3 regions of the Undibacterium sp. TC9W genome follow, and region 3 is predicted to be linked to each of the others. Evidence: predicted binding sites of a transcription regulator. Region 3 holds the regulator's gene; each other region holds the start of a gene.
What was found. Region 3 encodes sigma-54, which starts transcription at its own class of promoters, with help from an activator protein. Its sites were predicted from a motif close to TGGCANGNAANCTGCTTT; they were not measured.

Region 1 (9,884 bases), on a different contig from region 3:
CCGGGCTGAATTGCTTGCTCCAGTTTTTCACATAGCCCGAAGTTGCCAGCGCCGGTGGCGGTGGCTTAGGTGCAGCCGGTGCCGCAGGTGTTGTTGCCTGCGCTGTTGCTGGTACTGGTATTGCAGATGCTGCAGGTGCCGGTGACATTGCCGATGCTGGCATTACGGGCGCTTGCATGCCGCTTACAGCAACTGGCGGTGTCATCATCGATGCTACTGGCATAGCTGCCGCCGCTGTAGCAGATGGCGCTGGCGTATCGACTTTGAACAAACCAGGGTTGCCATTCGCGAGTGACCTGGCAATATCAAAGCGCACTGTCATCTGACCCGAGCTGGCCCAGGCGCTTTCATCAAGTGCGTAACCATCCGGTGTCTGCCGGCCGTTCAGTTGCTGGCCCATCATATTCAGCCAGTTCAGCATGGGGCCGGTATTGACGATGGTATTGCCGTCATAGGCGAGGCGTACCGAGGCCAGCATATAGTGCATCGGGTCCTTGAATTTCTTGCCCAGCGAGGCGACGAATTCCTGGCTGTCAAACATGGTACGCAGGGTCGCCGGGATATCGCCATCGGTTTGCAGGAAGCGCTGTGCCATCTTCTCTACCAGGTCTTTTGATGGGTTGTCCGCCACAAAGAACTGCGCGAGTTTCTGGCTCACATAACGCGCCGTGGCAGGTTGCCTGGACAACATCAGCAAGACATCATCAAGTTCGGCAATGCCGCGTCCCTTGATGGTTTGCCCTAGAATTTGCTTGTCACCAAAATCATGGCGCTGCGGCTGGAATTCAAACATGCCTTTCCTGACATACAGCTTTTCCTGTTCAGGTTTCATGCGCGGCGCATCCTTGTTCAGGCTGACACCGACACCGGTGAGCACCCTGGCCAGCTCCTGCACATCTTTCTGGCTGTAACCACCATTAACACCCATGGTGTGCAATTCCATCAATTCGCGCGCATAGTTTTCATTGAGGCGGTTGACAGCATTGTATTCATTGTCAAGATAACGCAGCATGGCCGGATGCATGACCGTCGCGCGCAGCAAGTCACGGAAATTGCCAAGGGCATTCGGGCGTATCGCCTGCTCTTCAAAATCACCGAGCATCGCCCGTATATTGTGCTTGCCGCTATGGATATTGAAATGATTCATCCAGAACCAGCTCATCTGTTCCTGCAACTGGTTGGAAGAGTAAATGTCACGCAGCAGGGCCCGGTTGGCGGCTTCCCTGGCCAGGCGTGTCATTTCCTGCTGGTATTCCTTGCGCAGCGTGTCGTCCGTACCTTTTTGCTGTTCAGAGGCAACGCGACGTGCTTCCAGGTCACGCATGGTATCCATGAAAGGCTGACGCGAAATGGTCATCGCATCGACCTGCGCCTGTATCGCAGCAGGCAGGGTGGCATTGCGCCCGCGCAACTGCTGGTCAAGGTAACGGTCCGGGCCCAAGGTCTGCATGGCCTGCAATGTGGATGGATTGCTGCCCCAGCTCAGACGGTTCAACAAGGCTTCTGGCGCCACTGCGGCTTTGCTCAGCGTATTGCCTACCGGCGGCAGTTTGCTGTTATCCGTTGCCTGTTGCTGGGAAGTGGTGCTACAGGCACTCAGCAAGACCAGCACGCTGGCAGCCAGGGCATGTTGCAAATTCAGTCGGGTCGTCATTTCGCTCTGCCTTTTCCGTTGACATCCATCTATAACGCATCAATCGATAAACCGTGATACGCAGTATATGTATATTTACCCACATTTTCGTAACGCGCTGTAACAAAAATACGGGCCTGTCAACTGCAAGATAAGGAACAGGTTTGCCTGTTTGGAAAGCAAGCCTGCTTGTGAAGCCGGGCTGATGAGATGGTTTGTAATCAGGCGGGATAGGGGCTGGGGTCAGGCCAGGTCCAGATCATCGCCATCAAAATAATTGTCATCCGCAAATGCAGACTCTGAAGGAGTAGCATCAGCCAGAGGAGATGCGTGGGCAGTGCTGTCAGTATTAGAATTGGTGGCGCTGGTGTTGCTAGGATTGCTGGTATTGCCTGTATCAAAATAACCGGGGATCAAATCACCACCGCCCTGGTTGAGCTGCGCAGCGGCATTGTCAGTACTGGCTGCATGATGCTGGCCACCCATCAAATGCCCTATGCCCTGGAATAGAAAGGCACCCGCAGCAACACCTGCCGCAGTGGCTGCCACCGTACCCAGTACATTGCCAGCGCCACCACCAAAAAAGCCTGACGCCGGTGCCGCCACAGGCGCTGCTGCATTCATATAACTTGCCGGGAGAGGCGGTGGCAATGCTTGCCCACTGACGCTGTAGCTGGCCGCAGGCTGGGCACGGCTGCTGGCACTATTGCCCCAGCCTGTCGTCGCAGGGTCGAGGAAGTTGCCTGCCGGTGCCGGGTTTCTTTGCGCCTGCACATCACGCAACTGGGTTTGCAGGCTGGCAATTTGCTGGTTCGCATTGGACAAAGCCTGATCCAGCAACAAGGCTCGCTGTACCAGCAGATAATGTGCATCTGGCTGCTTGCTGACGGCCTCATTGATCATCGCCAGCGCCTGCGCATCTTTATTGCTGTCTTGCACTTTCACTAATTGGTCGAGAAAATTCTGTAAAACCTGGATTTCTTGCGGGGACATGATCAACTCCTGTTGAGAGATACATTAATGCTGTCCCCTATCTGGTCATGGCAATGATAATTTCAATGCCGTGGCCGGCTTTACTGATCCCGGAGTGCACGCCGGTACTGGATAGCCTCGGCCACATGTGGCGTGACGATATGGGCTGAACCAGCCAGGTCGGCTATCGTGCGGGCGACTTTCAAGACGCGGTGATAGGCGCGGGCTGACCAGTTGAGCTTGGTCATGGCATTGCGCAAGAGCTGCCCGGCTTGTGCATCCGGTTGGCAGTGCAGGTCAATTTCTGTGGTCGATAACAGGTTATTTGCTTTGCCCTGGCGCTGTTGTTGTCGCTCAAAAGCAGTTTCTACCCTTGCATGTATGCTGGCACTGGCCTCACCATCGGCCTGCTTGAGCAAGTCCGCATGTGGCAGTGCGCCGACTTGTATCTGCATGTCTATGCGGTCCAGCAGAGGGCCGGATATCCTGTCCTGGTAACGGGCGATGATGTCCGGTGTACAACGGCATTTGCCATTGCTGTGCCCGAAGTAGCCGCAAGGACATGGGTTCATGGCAGCTATTAATTGAAAGCGTGCCGGGAAATCAGCCTGACGCGCCGCGCGTGAGATGGTAATATGGCCAGATTCCAGCGGTTCACGTAAAACTTCCAGCACTTTTCTATCGAACTCGGGTAATTCGTCGAGGAAAAGGACGCCACGATGAGCCAGAGAAATCTCGCCTGGACGCGGTGTTCCACCTCCACCTACTAATGCAACCGCAGATGCTGTGTGATGCGGTGCCCTGTAGGGTCTCGCCTTCCATTTTTCTATGGAAAAACCGGAAGTCAGGGACTGTACTGCTGCGGATTCCAGTGCTTCCTGATCAGTCATGGTTGGCAAGATGCCGGGGAAGCGGGCTGCCAGCATCGATTTACCGGTGCCAGGCGGCCCCATCAGAAGTACCGAATGGGAGCCTGCGGCAGCTACTTCAAGTGCGCGTTTTGCCTGTAACTGACCTTTGACTTCCGCAAAGTCAGCATATGTCGGGCGACTGGGTCTGGAGGCTGGATGGTGACGCGCCAGTCTTTGTTCGCCATCGACACCAGCGAAGTGAGCGCATACCTGTAGCAGCGAATCAGCGGGATAAATCGCCGCATCGCTGACCAGCGCCGCTTCATCGGCGTTCGCGCGTGGCAAAATGAAGGCGGGTTCCTGTGCCGAGTGCTGCTGGCTTTTGCAGATCGCAAACGTCATTGCCAGTGCGCCGCGTATCGGCCGCAGTTCGCCTGACAGTGATAACTCTCCGGCAAACTCATATTGTTCCAGTGCATCTCCAGGGATCTGCCCGGATGCCGCCAGAATACCCAGCGCGATAGGCAAATCGAAGCGGCCAGATTCCTTCGGCAAATCTGCTGGCGCCAAATTCACTGTGATGCGCTTGTTCGGGAACTCAAAGCGGGCATTTTGCAGGGCAGCCCTGACCCTGTCCTTGGATTCCTTGACTTCGGTTTCGGGCAGGCCAACGATAGTGAAGGCGGGCAGGCCATTGGCCAGATGCACTTCCACAGTCACCTGTGGCGCATCCATGCCATTCAGGGCGCGGCTTTTAAGTACGGCTAAGGACATGCGGTCTGCGGTTTAGTTGTCTTTTTTTAGTCGGCTTTTGGTGGTGCTTCGAGCGCGGCCACGCGTGCCTCCAGGGCTTCGAGCTTTGCGCGCGTCTTAGCCAGCACTTGTGCCTGGATATCAAATTCTTCTCGCGTCACCAGGTCCAGCTTGGAAAAACCCTGGCTCATCATGGCCTTGACATTCTTTTCTATGTCCTTGGCTGGCGAGTTTTCGATTGCCTGGCTGATCTTGGCCTGCATGTCATTAAAGAAATTTTGCTTGTCCATTTTTATCCTCTATCTTGTAAATGCACATCTTTGGTGCAAATCATGCGTTACCACTTTTTTGTGCGAATTTGTTCTTGCCCGCAATTGGTGCGTAAAGCTGTTTTTTTGCTTGCAAATTTACCTATGTGGCAATGATAGCGCATCTTGCCCAAGCTGCTACTGGTATTGCAGCGCAATATAAAAATCAGGCTGGGCTCAGGGTTTATCGGGCTGTACGCATATTAATACACTCTGGGCGCCGTGCCTTGTCTCCAATCTATTGATGGGGAGATCCTGGTTGGCACGACTCCTGCTAACAGAGAAGGGAAATAAGAATTTAAGAGTTTGCCTGATGCAAGCAGTGGGTATGCAAATGGTCATAAGTATCTATGCGTGCCGCTATGAGCTGAACACAGATTCTGTCCAGGGTTCAATCTAATCAAATCTTAATCAATAGGGGGAAGCGCAATGAAAAAACTAGTAATCGCCGCTGCTGTAGTCACAACATTCTTTGGTGGTTTTGCCCAGGCAGAAGATGCCAAGCCAGAAGCTAAGCCAGACAATGAGGTCAGCTTCAATATTGGTGTGGTCAGCGAATACCGCTATCGTGCAATTGCGCAATCGCGTCTTGATCCTGCTTTGCAGGGAGGTGCAGATTACGTGCACAACCCCAGTGGCTTTTATGCTGGCACATGGTTATCTACGATTAAATGGACCAAGGATGCAGGCGGTGGTGGCGATCTTGAATGGGATATCTATGCCGGTAAAAAAGGCGAAATCACCAAGGATGTATCTTATGACGTCGGCGTCCTGACTTACATATACCCTTCCAATGGTCTGAACAAGGTAGCTGGTTTTGCTGATGCCAACACGACAGAAATCTACGGCCAGGTAGGCATGGGCCCAGCTTATATCAAGTATTCACACTCCGTCACTAACCTGTTCGGCTTTGTCGACAGCAAGAACAGTGGTTACCTGGACCTGGGTGCAAACATTGAGTTGCCTGAGGGTTATACGCTGGCCCTGCATGCTGGCCACCAAACAGTCAAGAACAATGGTGCCTATTCTTATTCCGATTGGAAAATCGGTGTGAATAAAGAGTTTTTTGGTGTGAATTTTGGTATCGCAGCGCTGGGTACGAATGCTGAGAAAAAACTGTATGTCACACCAGCAGGCAAGTTCACAGGCAAAACGACACTGGTATTGTCAGCAGTTAAAACATTTTAAAAAAAACGAGGCGAGCATGAAACTGATTACCGCAATTATCAAGCCTTTTAAGCTGGATGAGGTCCGCGAGGCTTTATCTACCATAGGCGTACAAGGGATTACCGTGACCGAGGTGAAGGGCTTTGGTCGTCAGAAAGGTCACACCGAACTGTACCGTGGTGCCGAGTATGTAGTTGATTTCCTGCCCAAGACAAAAATTGAAGCTGCCGTGGATGATGCGATAGTTGATCGCGCCATCGAAGCAATAGAAACCGCAGCCCGTACCGGCAAGATCGGTGACGGCAAGATTTTTGTCTATGACTTGCAACAAGTTGTGCGTATCCGTACCGGTGAAACCGGTAACGACGCACTCTGATAGCTAACCAGGGAGTTCACATGAAAAAACTGTTGAAGAACATGCTGGCGGGGGCTGCTTTGCTGGTCACTGTCGGTTTCACCTCTGTCGCGTCGGCGCAGGATGCATCGGCCAAAGCTGAACCTGCGGCAGCTTCTGCTGCCTCAGTTACTGCGACGGCCAGCGCTTCTGCACCTGCAGCGGCTCCGGCTTCTGCTGCTGTGGTGGCGCCTGCTTCTGCCCCGGCAGCGGCGGCTGAACCTGCGGCAGCCAGTGCTGCCGCCGCACCTGCACCAACGCCAAATAAAGGCGACACTGCCTGGATGATGGTTGCTACTTTGTTGGTCATCCTGATGACCATACCTGGCCTGGCACTGTTCTACGGCGGCCTGGTCCGTTCCAAGAACATGCTGTCCATCCTGATGCAGGTCTTCATGATCTTCGCCGTGATTATTGTTCTGTGGTGTATCTATGGTTATTCACTGGCATTTACTGAAGGCGGCAGGTTCATCGGTTCGTTTGACCGTCTGTTCTTGAAAGGTATCTGGGACCCAGCCAAGGCAACATTTGCTACGGCAGCGACGTTCAGTAAAGGCGTGGTAATTCCTGAGTTTGCCTATGTAGCTTTCCAGGCGACATTTGCAGCCATCACTTGCGGTCTGATCATCGGTGCTTTTGCAGAGCGTGCAAAATTCACTGCTGTACTGCTGTTCGTGGTCTTGTGGTTCACGTTCAGCTACCTGCCTATTGCTCACATGGTCTGGTTCTGGACTGGTCCTGATGCGATCAAGGATGCAGCAACCCTGGCGACAGAAACTGCCAAAGCTGGTTTCCTGTTCCAAAAAGGCGCGCTGGACTTCGCTGGTGGCACCGTCGTGCATATCAATGCCGCGGTCGCTGGTCTGGTCGGTGCTTACCTGATAGGCAAACGTGTAGGCTATGGTAAAGAATCCATGGCACCTCACTCCCTGACAATGACGATGATAGGTGCGTCGCTGTTGTGGGTGGGCTGGTTTGGTTTCAATGCGGGTTCCGCGCTGGAAGCAGGCGATGTCGCAGCACTGGCGTTCATCAATACTTTGCTGGCAACGGCTGCAGCAACTGTGTCATGGGTATTTGGTGAGTGGATGTCCAAAGGCAAGCCTTCCATGCTGGGTGGTGCATCTGGTGCGGTAGCCGGTTTGGTCGCGATTACACCAGCTTGCGGTTTCGTCGGACCTATGGGTGCGCTGGTCATCGGCTTGCTGGCAGGTATCGTCTGTCTGTGGGGTGTCAATGGCCTCAAACGCCTGCTGGGTGCAGATGACTCCCTTGACGTCTTCGGTGTGCATGGCGTCGGCGGTATCCTGGGTGCTTTGCTGACTGGTGTGTTTGCTGCACCATCCCTCGGCGGCCAAGGTATATTCGACTATGTCACCAACAAAATGTCGGCTGATCCTTACGACATCTTCGGTCAGGTTATGACACAGGCGACTGCAGTCGGCACGACCATCATCTGGTCAGGCGTCGTGTCCTTCGTGGCTTACAAACTGGTTGATCTGGTGGTTGGTCTGCGTGTGCCAGAAGATGAAGAACGTGAAGGTCTGGACATCACCAGCCATGGTGAGTCTGCTTACCATTCATGATTCGGTCCTTGATCTGAACGCGATCTGAGTAACAAGTTTTGCCCAGCCTGTATCTGATACTTCGATCAGGCTGGGGCAGTAAAGAGTATCCAAAGGTGTACCGTCAGTACCGTAATCAGAGCTTGCTGTACTGAACTTGACAGGCTGTTTTGCATAACGCAAAACAGCCTTTTTTTATCTGGCGGCGAGTCTATATCTGAACATCTGCACAAGCACGGGCCAAAAAAATACGCCACCCGCAGGTGGCGTATTTCTTAAAACGGTTTGTCAACTGAGGAGATATCCGTCAGCTTATTTTGCTTCAGGGGCAAATTTATTGGCGGGTACCAGCAGCCACAAGCGTGCAAAGTCAGCAGAGCCATCACTGCCTTTAACGGATTTCAGGATTTCAGCCGCCTTGTCGCGCTTGCCAGCTTTGAGGTAAGCCATGCCCAGATGCAGCTTGGCTTCTTCAGGATATTTCAGGCCACCTTTGGCGATACCTTGTTCCATCAGTGTCAGGCCTTTATCGTATTGGCCGTTAACAATATAGTTGTAACCAATGTTAACCAAGCCTATACCGGTCTTGGCATTCTTGGCGGCTGCTTCACCGGCATCGAGGCTCTTGATGTCGTCAGCAGCCTGTTTGTTGACGCGGTCACGCAATTGTTTTTGCTTGGCTGCTTCTTTTCCCGTGCCCAGTACATTGGCAGCATAGCCGGCATCCATTGCTGCCTTGGCTTCTGCAGGTGAGCCAGCCAACAAGGCTAACTCTGCCATATCGACAAAGTCCGCAGCATCTTCAATTTTGTCATTGAGCAACAGCAGGCGGTAATAGTCGAGCTGCATACGTTCAGAAAAACCGGGCTTCTTGGTTACGCTATAAATCAGACCTGCCCAGTATTCAGGCGTTGGATACAGTGCTACCAGACGCTCCAGAGCCAAGGCATAGTTGGGCCAGTCCTTGAGCTGCTGGTAAGCGCTATACAGCAATTTAAGATTGTCGGAGCTAGGATTGCGTTTTGCCTTATCGTCCTCTGCAATCTGTGCGTTAACGACTTTGATGGTATTGGCAAAGTCATTTTCTATGTAGTAGGTCCGGGCGATAAGATTAGCCATGACTTCATTGCCAGGTGCTTTTGCCAGGAAGCGCTCAGCCCATACTCTGGACTGTGCATATTTCTTTTCGCCAAAAAACATGCTGGCCATGGCTTCAGTCAGGCGCTGCTTCTCTGGATCTTTCAGAAAATCAGTCGAAATCATATATTCGAAGGAACTTGCCATCAGCGCTGAGTCATTGATGCTTGAAGCAACCACGGCACGAAAGCGGTGGATGGTAAACAGTTCGAAAGGCGTTTTCTTTTCCAGGGCGGCATCCATGGCATTAATTTTTTCAAGGGCCTGAGGATATTGCTTGGCGTTCAGCAAGTCCTGGATTTCATTAAGCGGCTTGCCCATTTCTGGACGTACTGTCTGTTGCTTCGCAGGATCAGCCGCTTCTTGTGCCTGAACAGCATTCACAGTCACGGGAGAGAAGCCAGAGCCAAGTGCTGCCAGCATCATGGCGGCGAACAGGTAAGAAGTTTTTTTCATGAATGATCCAGATAAAAAATGAAAATCATTGCAATAATGCAAAAACATTGTGCAACAATCAGTCAAAACACATCAATAATACAAATGACAACAGGCGTAGTACCGGCCTTCATCCCTGCTTATGCCCTGGCCGTTCCATGCAAGCCCGTTTCACAGTACGGAATCCGGCATTATAGCCGAGCTCTTGCCAGCATTACCATTTGCAGCCTGTGTCCACAACGGCGCTGACAGCCAGCGGGATGACAGCCAGTATGCCTACTCCTGAATATGCCTTCAGGCACTCTTTCTTTTCTGCCCGTCTGGTGCCTTCACCCAGCCGCTTTTCCAGGCTGTCGCCCCGCCTGTGGCTGGCCTGTATCTGTTCAATTTCTGTGGACTTCATGGCCAGGGCCGACTTGCGCACAGACTCCAGGTTCAGACCCAGTCCCGTTGGACTATCGGGGCTGATACTCGTTTGAGTTGAGGGCTGGCTGACGGCGAAAGGCACGATTTCTGCCGCTGGCTGCTCTGGGCGGGTCATTGACTTGGCAGGTTTGCTGGCAGTAATGGGCCTGCTGGCTTCTTTTTTAGCGAGCTTTTCAGGTTTGGCAGACTCCTCTACAGGCTGGCTTGCCTTTGGCGGGACAGGTTTAGGGGCGATATCCAATA
Region 2 (9,884 bases), on a different contig from region 3:
AATACTGGGCGTAAAAAACAAGAGCGATGCCGCCAGCGCCAACCAAAAGCCAACTGTGCTGAATCATAAAGACCATGGCATAGACCCGCAAATGGTGTCCGCGAATGCCATACGCATCACCCAGACCCTGCAAGAGAATGGCTTCAAGGCCTTTGTCGTCGGTGGTGCAGTGCGCGACTTGCTGACGGGTGTCAAACCCAAGGACTTCGACATTGCCACCAATGCCACGCCTGAACAGGTCAAGCGCCTGTTCCGCCGCGCCTTTATCATAGGCCGCCGCTTCCAGATCGTGCATGTCATGTTTGGGCAGGACTTGCTTGAAGTGACCACCTTCCGCGGGTCTGCAACCGATGGTGCGCCCAAGGATGAACATGGCCGCGTGCTGCGCGACAATACCTTTGGCGAACAATATGAAGATGCCGCCCGCCGCGACTTTACCGTGAATGCCATGTACTACGACCCGGCATCCCAGATAGTGCTCGACTATCACGGCGGCATGAAAGACATCAAAAAGAAAACCCTGCGCATCATCGGCGTGCCAGAAGCCCGTTACCGCGAAGACCCGGTACGCATGCTACGCGTAGTGCGCTTTGCCGCAAAACTGAACTTCACGATAGATGCCGCCACCCGCGCACCCATCGCGGTCATGGCGCCGCTGATCAACAATGTGCCTGCAGCGCGCGTCTTTGATGAAACTCTTAAGCTGCTGACTAGCGGCCATGCCATGGCATGCCTGCAGCAACTGCGCAAAGAAGGTCTGCACCATGGCCTGATGCCCTTGCTGGACGTGGTGCTGGAGCAACCCCTGGGCGAAAAATTTGTCACCCTGGCGCTGGCCAATACCGATGCACGCGTACAACAAGGCAAGCCAGTTTCACCAGGCTTTTTGTTTGCATCCCTGTTATGGCACCAGGTCGTGGAAAAATGGGAAGCCTATAAAGCCGCTGGCGAATTCCCCATCCCTGCCCTGCACCTGGCAGCCGATGATGTCTTGAATACACAAACCGATGCCCTGGCGATACAACGCAAGATAGGCTCCGACATGCGCGACATCTGGGCCATGCAACCCCGCTTTGAAAAACGCGCAGGCAAAACCCCCTACAAAGTGCTCGAACATCCGCGCCTGCGCGCAGGTTATGACTTCTTGCTGCTGCGTTGCGCCTCGGGCGAGATCGATGAAGAAATCGGTGAATGGTGGACAGACTTCATGGAAGGCGACAGCGCTGAACGTGAGCAACTGATCAACAGCAAACCCAAGACAGCCGAAGCTGGCGCAAAAAAACGCAAGCCCCGCCGCCGCGCCCCACGCAAAGCAGCCGCTGCAGCCGAATGAGCATGCAAGTAAATTTGCAGGTTTTTATCGGCATAGGTGCCAACCTCGGTGACGCCGCGGCCACCGTCAGCAAAGCGATCGCCGCGCTGGCGCAATTGCCAGACACCACTCTCGTGGCGCGGTCTGCCCTGTTTGGCAGTGCACCCATAGATTCTAGCGGTGACGATTACGTCAATGCAGTCGCTGAACTCTCGACCAGCCTGAGTGCCGCCGACTTGCTGCAACACCTTCAAGCCATAGAACTGGCGCACGGCCGCGAGCGCCCCTACCGCAATGCACCACGTACCCTGGACCTGGATTTGCTCTTGTATGGCGATGAAGAAATCAATACGACCGACTTGCAAATCCCCCATCCGCGCATGACAGAACGCGCTTTTGTGCTGCTGCCCCTGCTGCTACTGTCTGCCGATATCAACATCCCCGGCAAAGGCCGCGCACAAGACTATGTCGCCGCGGTGGCTAAGCAACGCATACAAGAATTACCCATTACCTGAACGCCTGACCAGGCGATAAGCGAGGCCCTATGCAAATCCCCATCATTGTGCAAACCACAGGCTTGCTGATACTCTCCAACGTCTTCATGACGGTAGCCTGGTATGGCCATCTGAAAAGCCTGTCCAGCAAAGCCTGGTGGGTAGCCGCCTTTATCAGCTGGGGCATCGCCCTGTTCGAATACCTGCTGCAAGTGCCCGCCAACAGAATAGGCTACACTGCCTACAGTCTGGCCCAGCTAAAGATATTACAGGAAGCCCTGACCCTGATCGTCTTCGTGCCCTTTGCCATGTTTTATATGGGCCAGCCATTCAAGCTTGATTATGTGTGGGCAGGCTTGTGTTTAGTGGGCGCAGTTTATTTTATCTTTAGAAGTTAAAACAATAAGTAGATCAAAACTGGACAAATGGTAAATCAATCCATGTTCTACTTTTGATGTTGCTTTTGAATTTGTAGTTGCTTTTGAATTTGTAGTTGCTTTTGAATTTGCAGTTGCTTTTGAATTTGCAGTTGCTTTTGACGCTGCTGTTGTTTTTGACCTTCATCCGCTTGGGACGAAGCCATTTGTGTAGCGCAGAAAATGGATAAGAAATGGCCGATGTTTGAGCAAAGCGAGTTGCGGACATTTCCCATTTTTTGCGCTGCATAAATGGGTACTCCCGCAGGGAGCGAGTCTGCGGTCGCCTTTCTTTGAATACTTTCTTTGGCGAAGCAAAGAAAGTATTTCGGCCGCCGGGACGACACCCGGCCTGGTCGATCAACAGCAATAGAATTCAAGAAGCAAGCACAATAAAGAATACAAAAAATAAATTTGAGGATGTAGGTGGAGACAAAATCGCTGTCAAAAAAAACCAAATGACAGCATCACCTCTGGAGAAAAAGAATGGCTGAATATTTGCAAGACCGTAAAGCAGTAAGCATTCCTGGCTTGATCGCAATGCGTGAAAAGGGTGAAAAAATCACCATGCTCACCGCGTACGATGCCAGCTTCGCTTCCCTCATGGACCGTTGCGGCGTCGAGATTTTGCTCATCGGTGATTCCCTTGGCATGGTATGCCAGGGACATGACTCCACCCTGCCAGTGACACTGCAAGATGTGGCCTATCACACTGCGGCAGTAGCACGCGGTAACCAGAAGGCACTGGTCGTGGCCGACATGCCCTTTGGCACGTATGCGACACCGGAAGCCGCTTTCAACAACGCCGTGCAACTGATGCAGGCGGGCGCACAGATGGTCAAGCTCGAAGGCGGCCACTGGCTGGCACCGACCATCAAGTTCCTGACAGAACGCGCGATACCGGTCTGCGCCCACCTGGGGCTGACACCACAATCCGTGCATCAGCTAGGTGGCTACAAGGTACAAGGCAAGACCGACGCCTCCGCCAACCTGCTCAAAGCTGAAGCCCTGGCCGTACAGGAAGCCGGTGCAACGTTGCTGGTGCTGGAAGCGATACCTGCCAGCCTGGGCAAGGACGTCACAGATTCCCTGCACATCCCCACCATAGGCATAGGCGCAGGCGTCGATTGCTCAGGCCAGGTACTCGTCATGCACGACCTGCTGGGCGTGTTCCCTGGCCGCAAAGCCCGCTTCGTGAAAAACTTCATGGAAGGCCAGACCAGTATTGATGCCGCGGTACAGGCTTATGTGGCAGCGGTAAAGGATAAATCTTTCCCGGCGCTGGAGCATAGTTTCTGAATCTGGTTTGCCATTTTGGCTTTGGCAGCCTGATTAGAATTCTGGCTGCCAGAGCTATCTATCGTATCGACCAGTACTCTGGCCAGCAATATGCATCAGGCATGTACACTATATTTACCGACTTTCAGCACGCCAATCTTCTATCCATTTCAAATATTGATGTCTTAGTTTAACGAAGCTTTCAAGATCCCAATTCTCTTCAACCGGGATTGGCTTCATATCTTGAACTAATTTTCTATCAACCAGAAATTCATTCCAAGACAATTGCTGCGGCAATCTCTCATCAAACAACAATATATGCTTTATGTTATCCACGACATAAAGCATTGCTGAAATGTCCGAAACTGAGCCTAGCATTGCAGGTTTATCATTTAACACATCATCAAACCATTTAATAAAATCAAGGCACTTTTGATTAGTCATATTATTTAAAGACGCAAGAATTTGAATGTGATTTTCTTAATTGAGCCCAGTATTTGTAGTCGCGATGAAATATCTGGACAGGTAAATATCTCCGCTCTTTCAACTAGGATCGCCATAAGGCGACAGTGCAATTATTTGTTTTTCCTCATGAAACTCACCATCAGCTAATTTCCAGACATAGCTCTCAGTCCCATCTTCATGGTCTGCGTGAAATATCCCTGTCAGATTGATACTTATCTCGTCTTCTGAATATTTTATTTCTTTCGACAGCGTTTTTAATTGATCTCGTATGTAGCCTAGACGCTGAATGCGGATATCCGCACCGTAAAAAATATAATGCGTCCAATTGATATGCGTATCTGGAATCACCCATCCCTGGTTATACATTTCGGCAAGCTCAGCGTCAAATCCGTAGTCCTCTGCTCTGGCAATGAAAGATGAAATGACTTCCTTGATTTGAGGAACACTCTCTTCATGACATGCGATCCAGCCTCTTACGCTAATGTATGTTCCCATGTTTGTTGTCCCAGTATATAGGTTGAACCATGATAAAAATAAGTATTGTACTATTGTCAGCTAAACCAGCTTACCAGCGTGCGAAAGCAAGACACATGCAAACGTCACCGCTTGATCGCAACAAAAAAACCACGCTACGGTTAGCCACAGTGTTATCTGGCACGTTTCTTGATATGCTGTATTGGAACCGTAACCACGAGACTAGAACATGGCCAAGTTTTTCAATGAAATGCATGCCTATGATGCCGCTGTAAATGGTGGCGCGGGCGGAGAATTGACGCGGGAACATTACCGTGAGTTTTGCAACTGGCTGGCACAACAGCCTGCCGAACGATTGAAACGCAAGCGGGCCGAGGCTGACCTGAGCTTTCGACGGGTGGGCATTACCTTTGCGGTGTATGGCGACGATGCGGGTACTGAGCGGCTGATCCCGTTTGACATTATCCCGCGCATTATTCATGCGGGTGAATGGGCGCAGCTGCAAAAGGGCCTGGCGCAGCGGGTGCAGGCGCTGAACATGTTTATTCATGATATTTATCACGACCAGAATATCATCAAGGCGGGCATCATCCCTGCCGAGCAAATCTATAAAAATGCCCAATATCGCCCTGAAATGCAGGGTATTTCAGTCGCTTCTGATATTTATGCCCATATTGCGGGTGTGGATATTGTGCGGGCTGGCGAGGGTGAATTCTACGTACTGGAAGATAATTTGCGGGTGCCGTCTGGCGTGTCTTACATGCTGGAAGACCGCAAGATGATGATGCGGCTTTTTCCTGAGCTGTTTGCACGTAACAAGATTGCGCCGGTTGATCATTATCCTGACATGTTGCTGGATAACCTGCGCTCTGTCGCGCCCATGGGTGTGGATAACCCTACCGTGGTAGTCATGACGCCGGGCATGTATAACTCGGCTTATTTCGAACATGCCTTCCTCGCTCAGCAGATGGGTGTTGAGCTGGTAGAAGGCAAGGACTTGTTTGTCAATGACAATGCGGTCTTCATGCGCACCACGCGTGGGCCAAAACGGGTGGACGTGATTTACCGCCGTATTGATGATGATTTTCTTGATCCGCTGGCTTTCCGGCCTGATTCTTCCCTGGGTGTGCCGGGCTTGCTGTCGGTGTATCGTGCTGGACGCGTAACGCTGGCGAATGCGATAGGCACGGGCGTCGCGGATGATAAATCGATCTACCCATTCGTGCCGGACATGATCAGGTTTTACCTGACGGAAGAACCGATATTGAATAACGTGCCAACTTACCAGTGCCGCAAGCCAGATGACCTGTCTTATACCCTGGCAAATCTGGACGATCTGGTGGTCAAGGAAGTACATGGTGCAGGTGGTTACGGCATGCTGGTGGGTCCGGCTTCAACCAAGGCACAGATAGAAGATTTCCGTCAGCGTTTGCTGGCCAAGCCTGATGGTTATATTGCCCAGCCTACGCTGGCATTGTCAGCCTGCCCCACCTTTGTTGAAAGCGGCATCGCCCCGCGCCATATTGATTTGCGCCCCTTTGTCTTGTCTGGCAAAACGATCTCCATGGTGCCTGGCGGCTTGACGCGGGTGGCCTTGCAGGAAGGTTCGCTGGTGGTGAATTCTTCACAGGGTGGCGGGACCAAAGATACCTGGATATTAGAAAATTAAATCAGGAGAAATACCATGCTGAGCCGTACCGCTGATCATTTGTTCTGGATGGCGCGCTATACCGAGCGCGCAGAAAATACTGCCCGTATGCTGGATGTAAACATCCAGACTTCGATGTTGCCACAGTCTGCTGAGGATGCTGAGCGTGGCTGGCGTGCCATGCTGGGCATCTCTGAATTGCAGTCTGCCTTTGACCATCAATATGGTTTGCTGACGAAAAAGGATGTGCTGGACTTCATGGTCCGGGACCCGATGAACCCGTCGTCCATCGCGTCCTGTCTGAAGGAGGCGCGTGAGAATGCCCGCGCCGTGCGCGGTACGCTGACGACCGAGGTATGGGAAACCCAGAATGCGACCTGGCTGGATATGCAGGACAGGCTGTCGGACACGATACTGGAAAACGACCCCAGCCAGTTTTTTGAATGGGTCAAGTATCGCTCTCACCTGTCACGTGGCGTGACACTGGGCACCATGCTCAAGGACGAGGCGGTACATTTCATCCGCCTTGGTACCTTTATAGAACGTGCCGACAATACGGCAAGGATACTGGATGTGAAGTTCCATGGTGCCAAGGAAAGTGGGCGCGGCAATGACAGTCTGCAAAGAGATTTCTATTATTGGGCAGCGCTGCTGCGTTCAGTATCCGGTTTTGAAATTTACCGCAAGGTGTATCGCGATGTCATAACGCCAGAGCGGGTGGCAGAATTGCTGATGCTGCGTGGTGACATGCCGCGCTCTCTGCTGGCCTGCATGGATGAAGTCGTAGCCAACCTCAAGGAAGTGCGTAATGATGTGTCAGCAGACACTGAGCGTTTTGCTGGTAAGCTGCATGCAGAATTGCAATTTGCCCGCATCGAAGAGATATTGGCAGAAGGTTTGCATGACAACCTGACGCGTTTCCTGGAAAACATTTTTGATCTGGGTAACCGCGTCAGCCGCGATTTCCTGGTGCCGCTGGCGGCTTGAGAAAAATATCATGCAACTTTTTATACGTCACGAGACCATCTACCGTTATTCGGCCCCGGTGACCTACACCATACAGCAATTGCGCCTGACACCACGTGCCGAGTTGCATCAGCATGCGATTTCCTGGCAGATCAAAACGGCCGGGCAACGCCATGCCTACATTGATGCTTATGGTAATCCTTCGCATACCCTGACCATTACTGGCCAGCATCATGAGGTTGCCATCATCGCCGAAGGAGTGGTTGAACTGAGCACGCCTTACCAGGGCCGCATCACCGACCAGGATACTTTTTCGCCCCTGGTATTTACCGTGCCGACACGGCTGACAGAACCCGTGCCAGCCATCATGGACTTTGCGCAGAAGCACTTGCCTGATAGCGGCAAGACCAGCACGGCTGCACTGCTTAATCTGGCGACGCACATTCGTGGTGCAGTCGAGTACCAGACTGGTGCAACCATCGTCACAACCAGTGCCAGCGATGCCCTGTTGCTGGGCCGAGGCGTCTGCCAGGACCATGCCCACATCATGCTGGCCTGCTGCCATGCTCGTGGCATACCGGCACGCTACGTTTCTGGTTATATTGACCCGGAATCCACTGGCCATGCCGACAGCCATGCCTGGGTCGATGTGTGGGTAGAAGATGCCGACTATAGCGGCTGGGTCAGCGTGGATGCCACGCATGCCGTTTTGATGACCGATTCTTATTGCCGCCTGGCCATAGGGCGCGATTATGATTCAGCAGCGCCGGTACGCGGCGTGCGCCGTGGCGGCGGGCTGGAAACCTTGAGTGTAACGGTGCAGGTAACGCCGCGATAAGGTATGAATACGTTCATGCATACGACCATGAGCGTGTCCACGAATTGTCCACGAATGTGTCCATGATTTGGGCCCTGTTCAATTGTTACAGGCATTGCATACAAATGTGACAAGCGTATTTCAATGCTCCGGTTTCGGGTAGAATTCTAGTTTCTATGGATCAAAACTCTGCACTATGACTTACTGTATTGGCATGCGCCTGGACGCCGGGCTGGTGTTTCTCTCCGACTCACGCACCAATGCAGGCGTGGATCAGGTAGGCACCTTCCGCAAGATGTCGGTGTTTGAGAACCCTGGCGACCGCACCATGGTGCTGATGACAGCTGGTAACTTGTCGATTTCACAATCGATACGTCAACTGGTGTCTGATCATGTGGATGCCAACGGCAACAGTATCTGGACTGCGGCGAATATGTATGAGGCAGCCCGCATATTGGGTGAAGCCGTGCGCACTGTCTATCACCGCGACGCCAAGTCGCTGTCTGAGTTTGGCATAGACTTTAATGTGAGCCTGATCTTTGGTGGCCAGATCAAGGGCGAGCGCTGTCGTTTGTTCCAGATTTATTCTGCCGGTAATTTCATCGAATCACACAATGAAAACACTTACTTCCAGATTGGTGAAGCGAAGTATGGCAAACCCATAATAGACCGCGTAGTCACCCCGGCAACGCCGCTTGATGAGGCCGCCAAGTGTGCGCTGATCTCGATGGACTCTACCCTGCGTTCTAATGTGTCTGTTGGTTTGCCGCTGGATTTGCTGGTGTATGAAGACAATAAACTGGCCATCACCCATTTCGTCACGATAGATGAAAAGAACCAGTATTTTCAGATGATACGTAATACCTGGGGCCAGCAATTGAAGTCTGTCTTTGAAAGTATAGACGACCCGGTCTGGAATGCCAGCCCGGAAGTTCAGGGCAATGTCTTGTCAGCCACCAATATGCACAGCAAGCCTGTGCGGGTTGCCGTGCCACCAGAATTGCGGGATATTGTAACGACAACGCCGTCACCTTTACAGTCATTGGCGCAGCAGCCGAGTAATATCAAGCAGGCATAAGTATTATTGCCTTGCAGGCTGACCATCGCGCTCCATCTAACTCAGACCTCAGGCCGGTGTTTACTAAGGCTCATACCTGACGGCATTGATGAGGATAGTGACACCCATGTAAGTGCCGATGGGAAAACCCAAAAGTAATGGAAAGGCCAAAGCCATGGATGCACTGCGGCTCCATGTCTTGTCTTGCTCAACCGCAGCGCTCAATTTGAAATGCGCAAAAGATAAAGTCGCCGTAAGGATAAACAGCGCAATATGTGGAATCGACTGACCTCCCGTGGCGAATATGCCGAGCGCAAAAAAAATTGTTACCAGGCCGTACAGATAGCAACTATAGCGGTGCATGTCTTCAAGTTTGCGTTTCGGTCCTGGTCCGTCCCATGATGACGCCATATTCCCTCTCCAATCAATATTACTGCATGCCAAAAACTGAAAACTCAGTTGTATGGCCTTTTTGTGTTTTTATTTGCATGAATTCCTAACGACAATAGGTACTCACATCCCTCTCGGCAATTGCCTTGTCGTTTGCGTCGGTTTTGATATTGCCACCATGAATCACCTTGCCGCTCAAAATACCCTTGGCAAGGGCACAACGGGATTCATTGGTTTCTGGCTGATTGCCTGGAACAAATGGCGAGGGCTCTTTAGGTTTTACTGCGGGTTCTTTGGTTTGTTTTGCCTGTTTCTCTATCTGGCGCTTGCGAAAGTCAGCCTCCTGTTCCTGCCAGCTCGGCGCGGCGGAAGGTCTCCCCTCTCCTGAAGTCACTTTCACTTCTTCCACTTTGGCTCTGCCTGCCTCATCCTTTTTTTCAGAATAATGCACCTTGCCATTGGCATCGACCCATTTATAAATTTCGGCATGGGCGACAGTAGTGGCAAATGTCAGTGTCAGGCAAGCTGCCAGGAAAACTGGCTTGAGAACAATTTGCTTCATTTTTT
Region 3 (9,884 bases):
CGACGGCGTTCATCACGCCCTCCTTTCTAGTGAAAAAAGTAACGTGAGCGCGGTTATGGATATCCCAAGCCTGGCAAAAACTTAACGTTTTCGTCGCAACGCTCCTTGGAAGATTTGAAGTATAGCGCAGCTCTGGGCTTTGTGCAGATTTCTTGCTATTTGTAACGAATAAGTCCTAAAAAGAAAAATGACCACCCTTTGCAGGGGTTTGGCATTTAAGCAATCGTGAGTCTTTTATATGATTACTTGAGTATTTTCTCAAAGCAAACAGCCTCTGTCCGTCCGGCATATTTACCAAAATTTGGAATCCGTGCGTAGCCATGTTTTTCATAGAAAGTGACCGCACGCTGGTTGATGAGGCGGGTTTCCAGACATAGCCTCAGGTAACCAAATTCTTTGGCGGCAGCTTCAAGATGTCCCAATACGGCAAGACCCACACCCGCTACCTGTGCGTACATGCGCTTGACTTCAGCCGCCCCCTCGCCCATCGGACGAAAAGCACCGCAACCCACAGCCTTGCCATCTTCGTCGCGTGCCAGCACAAACAAGGCACCGGGCACGCGCACATCCTGCATGTCAAATGAAGAACGGCCACTGTCACCAGTGATCGCTGCCAGGCTGGCAGACAATTCATCCAGCAAAATAGCGGCCTCGGGCAAGGCTGGGTCAACGGTGGCTATATGAAACGAACTCATGTAGGTCAAGACTTGTAACTTATATGTTAATGACCATCAAAATTACAGACAGTGAACAACGGCAGGCCGCTGTCCTGGATGATCTTTGAGCCACCAAGCTCAGGCAAGTCAACGATGACAGCACCTTCCACTACCGTTGCACCCAGGCGTTCCAGCAATTTCTTGCCTGCCATCATGGTGCCACCAGTAGCGATCAGATCATCGATCAACACTACGCGGTCGCCTTGTTTACAGGCGTCAGAATGCAGTTCTACTGTTGCACTGCCGTATTCAAGCTCGTATTGTTCAGATACGGTATGGAAAGGCAACTTGCCTTTCTTGCGGATAGGCACAAATCCCAGGTTCAGCTCATACGCCACCACAGAACCGATGATGAAGCCGCGTGCATCCAGGCCAGCTACAACGTCAAGCTTTTCATCCATGTAGCGGTGCACAAACATATCTATCAGCACACGGAATACTTTAGGATTTTGCAACAAGGGGGTAATGTCGCGGAACATCACGCCTGCTTGTGGCCAGTTTTCCACCGTGCGTATATGTTGTTTAATGTATTCAGCCGGATTCAACATCGAGCATGTCCTTCAAATTTAAAAATAACCCGCTATTTTAACAGCCGCTGCTCTGCTCTAGCGACTGCTTCGGAAGTTCCCCTGACAACGACCACGTCGCCATTCTGTAAAACGATGTCATCGAGCTGTTCCAGCCTGGTCTTGCCACGGCGGACTGTGTGAATATCGACTTCCAGCTCAGCCAGGTTGATCTCTGCCAGCTTCTGACCTAGCGCTTTGGCATTGTCGGTCAAGACAACAGTATGCAGGCGTATCTGCATGCTCTCAGGGCTGTCAGCGGCATCACTGGCACCGTGGAAGAAGCCACGCAGCGATTCATAGCGCGCCTCACGCGCGACCTGCACCCTGTGTACCACGCGCCGCAAAGGCACACCAAGCATCACCAGCGCATGCGAAGCAAGCATCAGGCTGCCCTCCATGAGTTCTGGCACTACCTCAGTGGCACCGGCAGCCCTGAGCTTATCGAGATCAACATCATCATGGCTGCGCACGATGACAGGCAGGCTAGGGTTCATTTCGTTAACGAAATGCAAAACCTTGAGCGCGGATGCAGTGCTGGTATAGGTCACCACCAATGCCGAGGCGCGGTTGACACCGGCCGCAAGCAGGCTTTCACGTCTTGCCGCATCACCATAGGAGACATTGGCACCGGCTGTCTGGGCTTCCCTGACGCGGTCAGGGTCAAGATCGAGGGCGTGGTAATCGATATTTTCTTCTGCGAGGATACGCGCCAGGCTTTGCCCGCTACGGCCAAAGCCGGCGATGATCACATGCTTCTTGCTGGTCATGGTGCGGGCTGCAATCTGGGTCAATGCCAGCGATTGCATCATCCATTCATTGGCAGAGAATTTCATGACAATGGCATCCGACTTGGCCAGGATAAAAGGTGAGATCAGCATCGAAATCACCATGGACGCCAGTATCAATTGCACCAGCATGGGATCAACCAGTTGCAATCCACCAGCCTGGTTCAACAAAACGAAGCCAAATTCGCCCGCCTGCGCCAAACCAAGACCAGTACGCAAGGCAACGCTGGTGGAATTGCCAAATGCCCTTGCCAGCGCCGCGATCAATACCAGTTTTAACAACACAGGCCCGGTCAGCAGCAACAGCACCAGCCAGAATTGTTCATACACCAGCCGCACATTGAGCAACATGCCCACGGTAATAAAGAACAGCCCCAGCAAGACATCGCGGAAGGGTTTAATATCTTCTTCCACCTGATGGCGGTATTCAGTCTCCGAGATCAGCATGCCGGCGACAAAGGCACCGAGTGCCATCGACAAGCCGGCTTTCTCGGTTAGCCAGGCAGCGCCAAGCGTAATGAACAAGAGATTCAACATGAACAACTCTTGCGAGCGCCGCTTGACGACGATGTGGAACCAGGCACGCATGAGTTTTTGCCCGACCACCAGCAGCAATACCAGCACCACCGCCGCCTTGCCACTCGCCAGTGCCAGGGTTTTGCCCAGGTCCGGTGACTTGGATGCCAGCGCCGGAACCAGGATCAGCAGCGGTACCACGGCCAGATCCTGAAACAACAGCACGCTGATGATCTGCCTGCCATGCAGGCTTTCGAGCTCCAGCCTCTCCGTGAGCATTTTCGAGACGATAGCGGTGGAAGACATGGCCAATGCGCCACCAAGGGCGAATGAGGCTTCCCAACTGATCTGGAAAATGCCAGGCAACCAGCGGCTGGCTATCCAGCCAAATACCATGCTGGTCAGTATCGTGACCAGTACCTGTGCCATGCCCAGGCCAAATACGGCCTTGCGCATGGCCATGAGTTTGGACAGCGAGAACTCCAGTCCTATCGAAAACATCAGGAAGACCACGCCAAATTCGGCCAGTTCATGGGTCACGGCACTGTCTTCTGCCATGCCAAAACCGTGCGGGCCTACGAAGATGCCAACCACCAGATAACCCAGCATGGGCGGCAGTTGCAACATACGGAATGCGACTACGCCCAATACGGCAGCAGCCAGCAATAAAAGTGTGGTGTCCAGACCTGTCATGTCGCCTATTATTGCCGATTTATCGCCTTGTCATCCTGCTTTTGGGCAAACATAATTCATTACGTTACAACTGGCAAAGTTTTTGCTTTGCGGATTTCGTTTATACTTCTGGCATGAATGAACTGAATGCACCTTTAACTTTTACACAACAACCCACGACAGATGCGGCTGTAGCAGCACAACGCGCCCTGAAACTGGCTTGTGAAACCCTGCAAATCGAGTCTGACGCCCTGCTTGCCCTGCAAAAACGCCTGGGTAATGGCGATGCCGCCGGCTTTGCGCAAGCGGTCAGTATGTTGTTGGCATGCCACGGTAGGGTTGTGGTTTCTGGCATAGGTAAATCTGGCCATATTGCGCGCAAGATCTCGGCCACCTTTGCCTCAACAGGTACGCCCTCGTTTTTTGTCCATCCGGCTGAGGCTGCGCATGGCGATCTGGGCATGGTCACTTCGCAAGATGTGTTTATTGCGATCTCGTATTCTGGCGAAGCGTCTGAGCTGATGTCCATCCTGCCCATCATCAAGCGCCTTGGTGTGAAGCTGATTGCCATGACCGGCAACCCCGAATCCAGCCTCGGCAAGTTGGCTGATATCCACCTGAACCTGCATGTGGATAAGGAAGCCTGCCCGCTGAACCTGGCACCGACTGCCAGCACCACAGTGACGCTGGCGCTGGGCGATGCATTGGCGGTGGCGGTACTGGACGCGCGTGGCTTTAGAGAAGAAGACTTTGCCCGCTCGCACCCCGGTGGCTCGCTTGGTCGCCGTCTGCTGACACACGTCAGAGACGTCATGCGCACCAACGAAGACATTCCGCAGGTTGGGCCAGAAACCAGCCTGAAAACTGCGCTGCTGGAAATTACCAAAAAAGGTATGGCGATGACCGCCGTGGTGGATGAGCAGCAACATGTGCTGGGTATCTTCACCGATGGTGACTTGCGCCGCCTGATGGATGGCACGCGCGACTTTACCCAGTTGCGTATTGCCGATGTCATGAACCACGCGCCGCGACGCATACGCCCGGAACAATTGGCTGTCGAAGCCGTCGAAGTCATGGAAACTTACCGCATCAACCAGTTGCTGGTCGCTGACGACAGCGGCAAGCTGGTGGGTGCCTTGCATATCCATGACCTGACCAGGGCCAAGGTGATCTGATGAATAATTCTGTAGATTCTGTAGAAAGAGCCAGCAAAGTCCGGCTCATGATTTTTGATGTCGATGGCATACTGACTGATGGCAGTCTGTACTTTGGGCCAGACGGCGAAATGATGAAATGCTTTAATGTGCTGGATGGGCAAGGCATCAAGCTCTTGCAGCAGGCCGGCATTATCACGGCCATCATCAGCGCGCGGCAATCGGCCATCGTCAGCAAGCGTGCGGCTGATCTTGGCATCAGCCATGTCAGCCAGGGTATCCATGACAAGAAGAGTGCATTTCTTGAACTACTGGCGAAGCTGGATATCCCTGCTGAACACTGCGGCTTTATCGGTGATGACGTGATTGATTTACCGATACTGACCAGGGTTGGCTTTGCAGCCAGCGTACCAAATGCCCATGCTGAAGTACAACAACGTGTGCAGTACATCACCAGGGGCAGTGGCGGCCAGGGTGCTGCACGCGAAGTCTGCGACTTCATCCTGCGTGCACAAGGTAAATATGAACATGCTTTACAAGCATATCTGACATGAAACCCCAAATGACCATAGACCGCTTCCGCATCTGGCTAGCCGTAATCCTGCTGGGCGTGATCACCATGGGCACCATCTGGGTCATGGAAGTCATACGTCGCCATGCCGATGATGAGCAAAGCCGTACTTCTGCCAGGTCAGCACCGGATTACTATGTCGAGAAATTCAATTTCATCCGGCTGTCAAACAATGGCAAGGCCAATTACCATATCACGGGTGACAGCCTGGTGCATTTGCCGCGGACTGACAATATAGAAATCAAGCATCCGCAGATCAACAGCTTTGATCAGGGCAGGCCTCCCCTGCACCTGCGTGCTGAACTCGCAGTTGTATCGCAAAAATCTTCACTGACCACACCCAAGCGCGAGCATGATGAGGTTCACTTGCATGACAATGTCAGCATGGAGAGACCTGAGGGCCTGAGTTCACAATTTGTGCGTGTGGAGTCTGATTATCTTTTGCTCTTGCCGGACGAAGACATCGTTAAAACCGACAAACCGGTTTCAATTACGACTGGCAAACTGCATTCAACTGCAACTGGCATGATTGCCAATAATTCAACCCAAGGCCTGGAATTGCTGAGCAAGGTTTACATTCAACTCAAGAAACGTGAACCCGCTCCCAAAACCGGGAATAAATAAGCAAGAAAGCGAATATGCACATGATCAAAACATCATTTAGCGTCACACGCTTGATCAGCCTGGCCTGCCTGGGCCTGGCCTGTGTTTCTGCAAATGCAGAAAAAGCCGACAGTAATAAAGAGACCATCATCAAAGCCGGTTACGGCATCAGTGATGGCAAAGCCAGCGTCAGCAGATTATCCAAGGGTGTGTCCCTGGTGCGTGGCACCCTGACCGTCACTTCTGAGAGTGCTGTCGTGACCGAAGCCCCGAATGGTGATCAGTTTGTTGTTCTGACAGGTGGCAGTGGCCGCAAAGTCACCTTCCGCCAGAAACGCGATGGTGGCCCTGATCTGTGGGTAGATGGCGAAGCTGACCGTGCTGAATACAACCAGAGTACAGAAATCGTCAAATTCATTTCCAAGGCCAAGGTACGCTACCTCGAAGGCAAGCGCGTCACCCAGGAACAGGAAGGTGAATACCTGTCATATGACAGCAAGAATGATGTTTTTGTTGGCACGAATTCGACCAGTGGCCAGCATGTAGATGGCTCAGGCAATATCACCATCACCTTGCAACCAAAACCAGAAAAACAGGCTAAATAAGATGACAGCACAGTCAAGCAGCACCTTGCTTGTCAAGGGCTTGCAAAAGCGCTACGGTGCGCGCCAGGTGGTGCGCGATGTTTCCTTGCTCTTGAAAAGCGGCGAGGTCGTGGGTTTGCTGGGGCCGAATGGCGCAGGCAAGACCACTTCGTTTTACATGATCGTTGGCCTGGTACCTTCCGACGCCGGGGATATCACGATTGATGATGTGAATATTTCGCAACTGCCTATTCACGAGCGCGCCGTACTGGGTTTGTCTTACCTGCCACAGGAAGCTTCGGTATTTCGCAAGCTGACGGTAGAAGACAATATCCGTGCCGTCCTCGAATTGCAAAAAGACAGCGAAGGGAAATATCTCGGTGCCAAGAAAATTGAGCAAAGGCTCAATGCTCTGCTGGCAGATTTGCAGATAGAAAAAATACGTGAAAGCCAGGCGCTGTCACTGTCAGGTGGCGAACGCCGCCGCGTCGAAATTGCCCGTGCACTGGCGACCAATCCACGCTTTGTCTTGCTGGATGAACCCTTTGCCGGTGTTGACCCTATCGCCGTCATTGAAATCCAGCGCATCGTGCGCTTCCTCAAGGAGCGCGGCATAGGTGTGCTGATCACCGATCATAATGTGCGCGAAACCCTGGGCATCTGCGATCACGCCTATATCATCAACCAGGGCGCGGTACTTGCCAGCGGCAAGCCTGACGACATCATACAAAATGAATCTGTACGTCGCGTTTATCTCGGAGAACACTTCCGGATGTGACGGGAATCATCATGAAACAAAGCCTGCAACTACGTACCTCACAACATCTGGCCTTAACGCCGCAATTGCAGCAATCAATACGATTATTGCAGTTATCCACTTTGGAATTGCATCAGGAGCTGGAGACGCTGCTGACTGATAACCCCATGTTGGAACGTGTCGATGATCCCCTCGATCACGCCGTACGCCTGCTGGCCGACGGTGCCATCAATACCAGCAGTACTTCTACCGATGCCGGCATGGAAGCACCGGCAGCAAGAGAAGACAGTGACAGGTCAGCAGAACCGGCTGCCGCAGATGCAGAAACCGTCATCAGCAATGACAGCACCACCTCCAGCGAAGAAGACTGGGGCTTTGATGATGTACAGCATGGCAGCAAATCTGGCGATGATGAGGATGGCCGCCCGCAGCTGGGTGCTGCTCATATCACCTTGCGCGAGCACTTGCTGGAACAGATGCGCCTGAACCTGCGCGAACCGCGTGACCGTGCTCTGGTCGAGTTGATGATCGATGCGCTCGACAATAACGGTTACCTGACCGAAACATTAGATGAAATACATGCCAGTTTGCCACTGGAGCTGTGCGTAGAACCAGAAGAGCTGGCATTTGCGCTGAACATGCTGCAAAGCTTTGACCCGGCAGGTGTCGGTGCGCGCAGCCCGTCTGAATGCCTGGCCTTGCAAATCAGGCGTTTACCAAAAGTTGCTTTCGTCATACGCAGGCTGGCATTGCAAATTGTTGAAACACAACTGGCTTTATTTGCACAAAGAGATTTCACCAAACTCAAGAAAATCTTCGATTGCGATGACGAAGATTTGCGCGATGCACAAACTGTCATCCGCCAGTGCAAACCGCGCCCCGGCCTGGCCTTTGCTGCGGATGAATCTGACTATGTTGTACCCGATGTGATCGTCAGAAAATCCGGCAACGGCTGGCAAGTCATGCTGAATCAGGATGTCATGCCCAGGCTGCGAGTCAGCAGCATGTATGCCAACATCATGAAGCAAAACCGTGGTGAAGCTGGCATGGGCGCACAATTGCAGGAAGCACGCTGGCTTATCAAGAATATGCGGCAGCGTTTTGAGACTATATTGCGCGTTGCACAAGCCATAGTCGAAAGGCAACGCAATTTTTTCACCCACGGTGCTGTTGCAATGCGCCCCCTTGTTTTGCGCGAAATTGCTGATACACTAGGATTACACGAGAGCACTATCTCACGTGTAACAACCCAAAAATACATGTTGACCCCACATGGCATGTTTGAGTTGAAGTACTTTTTCGGCAGCCATGTCGCGACGGAAACAGGGGGTGAAGCATCTTCCACCGCGATACGTGCACTCATCAAGCAGTTGATAGGAGCAGAAGACCAGAAAAGCCCACTCTCTGATAGCAAAATTGCAGACATGCTGGGTGAACAGGGCATGGTAATTGCCCGACGGACAGTTGCCAAATACCGTGAAGCCCTCAAAATCCCCCCAGTCAGTTTGCGTAAATCTTTGTAAGCAGTCCTTGTAATCACGGTTTGAATTGCTATATATGATTTAGCTCAAGGCAAATAAATGCTGAGAGCGTATCGTTATAGCAAGCAACATCACTATAGGAGCACAGTATGAATCTCACCATCAGTGGACATCACGTCGAAGTAACTCCTGCAATTCGTGAATATGTACATACCAAACTAGAACGTATCAGGCGGCATTTCGACCAGGTCATTGATATCGCCGTCATCCTGACGGTGGACAAGCTCCGGGAAAAGGATAAACGACACAAAGCTGACATTAATTTGCATATCAGCGGTAAAGATATCCACGTTGAAAGTCTGGCGCATGATCTGTATGCAGCCATTGATGCACTGGTAGATAAACTTGATCGCCAGGTCATCAAGCATAAAGATAAAATGCAAGACCATCAGCACGACGCCATCAAGCACATACCTGATCCGGCATCGGCTTCATAAGACCCCAGTCCTTGCCCGAACAGGGTTGCGGACATCCAAAACAAGGACGCTAGAAGGCGTCCTTTTTGTTGGGTGAATGGTTTCTTTGTACGGCTGGTTTTTGATGCTTTAAATTTCAAATAAATAGTTTACTTTTATTACTACTTGTCACGTCCATCGCTCAAAAAGCTGCGAATTAGTTGATTCACGGCATTTTTATTAACGTCATTCCAGCGTGCTTTTAGCTGGAATCCAGTGACGTTCGCTGTATGCCATGGTGCTTGTTACAAGTGGCGCTTTGACTAAAGCGATTGCCCTCCGTGGATACAAGCCGGGTCTCGTCCCGGCAGCCGAAATACTTTCTTTGCGTCGCCAAAGTAAGTATTCAAAGAAAGGCGACCCAGGCGTAGCCGCCCCTACGGGGTGCCCATTTGTGCAGTACAAAAAATGGGAAGATCCGAAACTCGCCTGCGGCTCAAACAGCGGCTCTTCTTTTTCCATTTTCTGTACTGCACAAATGGCGGCTACACATGGGAACTGCGAAAAGTCAAAAGCAACCGCAACGTCAAACTCAACAGCAACAGCAACCCAAAAAGTCAAACCTAACAGCAACGAACATGCCGCCCTTACGCTATTTCCTCATAAACATATACACCCCGTGACTACCAAGCCTGACAAAGTTAAAATAGCAGCTTCATCCCCTACCCTGCATAGTCAACATTATGAGCGAATTTGTACTTACCTCCGTCAAGAACAATATAGGCTACATCACTCTCGACAGGCACAAAGCACTCAACTCGCTGTCTCTCGATATGGTAAGAGCAATGACGACGACCTTGCTGGCCTGGCAGGATGATCAGAATGTGCGTGCGGTGTTTATCCACAGCAGCAGTGAAAAGGCATTTTGCGCGGGTGGTGATATCCGTTTCTTCTATGACGTCGGAACGGCCACACCCAAAGGTGACTCTGCCCTGCTGGAAGATTTTTTCACCGAAGAATA

Region 1: the regulator sigma-54 is predicted to act here: its motif matches at 4,778-4,795, upstream of ACO0LN_RS14210 (TorF family putative porin).
Region 2: the regulator sigma-54 is predicted to act here: its motif matches at 4,618-4,635, upstream of ACO0LN_RS21420 (circularly permuted type 2 ATP-grasp protein).

Annotation. Positions count from the first base shown of each region.
Region 1 is NZ_JBMPPJ010000008.1:244,169-254,052, reverse strand. Features, by position in the region: gene ACO0LN_RS14230 (DUF1800 domain-containing protein) at 1-1,654, opposite strand, end outside; gene ACO0LN_RS14225 (DUF2076 domain-containing protein) at 1,877-2,626, opposite strand; gene ACO0LN_RS14220 (YifB family Mg chelatase-like AAA ATPase) at 2,707-4,230, opposite strand; gene ACO0LN_RS14215 (accessory factor UbiK family protein) at 4,257-4,499, opposite strand; gene ACO0LN_RS14210 (TorF family putative porin) at 4,947-5,705, shown strand; gene ACO0LN_RS14205 (P-II family nitrogen regulator) at 5,722-6,060, shown strand; gene ACO0LN_RS14200 (ammonium transporter) at 6,081-7,664, shown strand; gene ACO0LN_RS14195 (tetratricopeptide repeat protein) at 7,956-9,236, opposite strand; gene ACO0LN_RS14190 (hypothetical protein) at 9,430-9,884, opposite strand, start outside.
Region 2 is NZ_JBMPPJ010000017.1:23,422-33,305, reverse strand. Features, by position in the region: gene pcnB (polynucleotide adenylyltransferase PcnB) at 1-1,333, shown strand, start outside; gene folK (2-amino-4-hydroxy-6-hydroxymethyldihydropteridine diphosphokinase) at 1,330-1,827, shown strand; gene ACO0LN_RS21445 (DMT family protein) at 1,857-2,204, shown strand; gene ACO0LN_RS21440 (hypothetical protein) at 2,252-2,602, opposite strand; gene panB (3-methyl-2-oxobutanoate hydroxymethyltransferase) at 2,709-3,521, shown strand; gene ACO0LN_RS21430 (hypothetical protein) at 3,636-3,944, opposite strand; gene ACO0LN_RS21425 (hypothetical protein) at 4,044-4,460, opposite strand; gene ACO0LN_RS21420 (circularly permuted type 2 ATP-grasp protein) at 4,669-6,108, shown strand; gene ACO0LN_RS21415 (alpha-E domain-containing protein) at 6,124-7,074, shown strand; gene ACO0LN_RS21410 (transglutaminase family protein) at 7,085-7,891, shown strand; gene ACO0LN_RS21405 (peptidase) at 8,067-8,948, shown strand; gene ACO0LN_RS21400 (hypothetical protein) at 9,012-9,338, opposite strand; gene ACO0LN_RS21395 (DUF4124 domain-containing protein) at 9,424-9,879, opposite strand.
Region 3 is NZ_JBMPPJ010000013.1:54,289-64,172, reverse strand. Features, by position in the region: gene ahcY (adenosylhomocysteinase) at 1-13, opposite strand, end outside; S-adenosyl-L-homocysteine riboswitch at 39-113, opposite strand; gene ACO0LN_RS18550 (GNAT family N-acetyltransferase) at 243-695, opposite strand; gene ACO0LN_RS18545 (adenine phosphoribosyltransferase) at 722-1,264, opposite strand; gene ACO0LN_RS18540 (monovalent cation:proton antiporter-2 (CPA2) family protein) at 1,297-3,279, opposite strand; gene ACO0LN_RS18535 (KpsF/GutQ family sugar-phosphate isomerase) at 3,393-4,433, shown strand; gene ACO0LN_RS18530 (KdsC family phosphatase) at 4,433-4,966, shown strand; gene lptC (LPS export ABC transporter periplasmic protein LptC) at 4,963-5,607, shown strand; gene ACO0LN_RS18520 (LptA/OstA family protein) at 5,628-6,191, shown strand; gene lptB (LPS export ABC transporter ATP-binding protein) at 6,193-6,948, shown strand; gene ACO0LN_RS18510 (RNA polymerase factor sigma-54) at 6,960-8,450, shown strand; gene hpf (ribosome hibernation-promoting factor, HPF/YfiA family) at 8,558-8,905, shown strand; gene ACO0LN_RS18500 (enoyl-CoA hydratase/isomerase family protein) at 9,607-9,884, shown strand, end outside.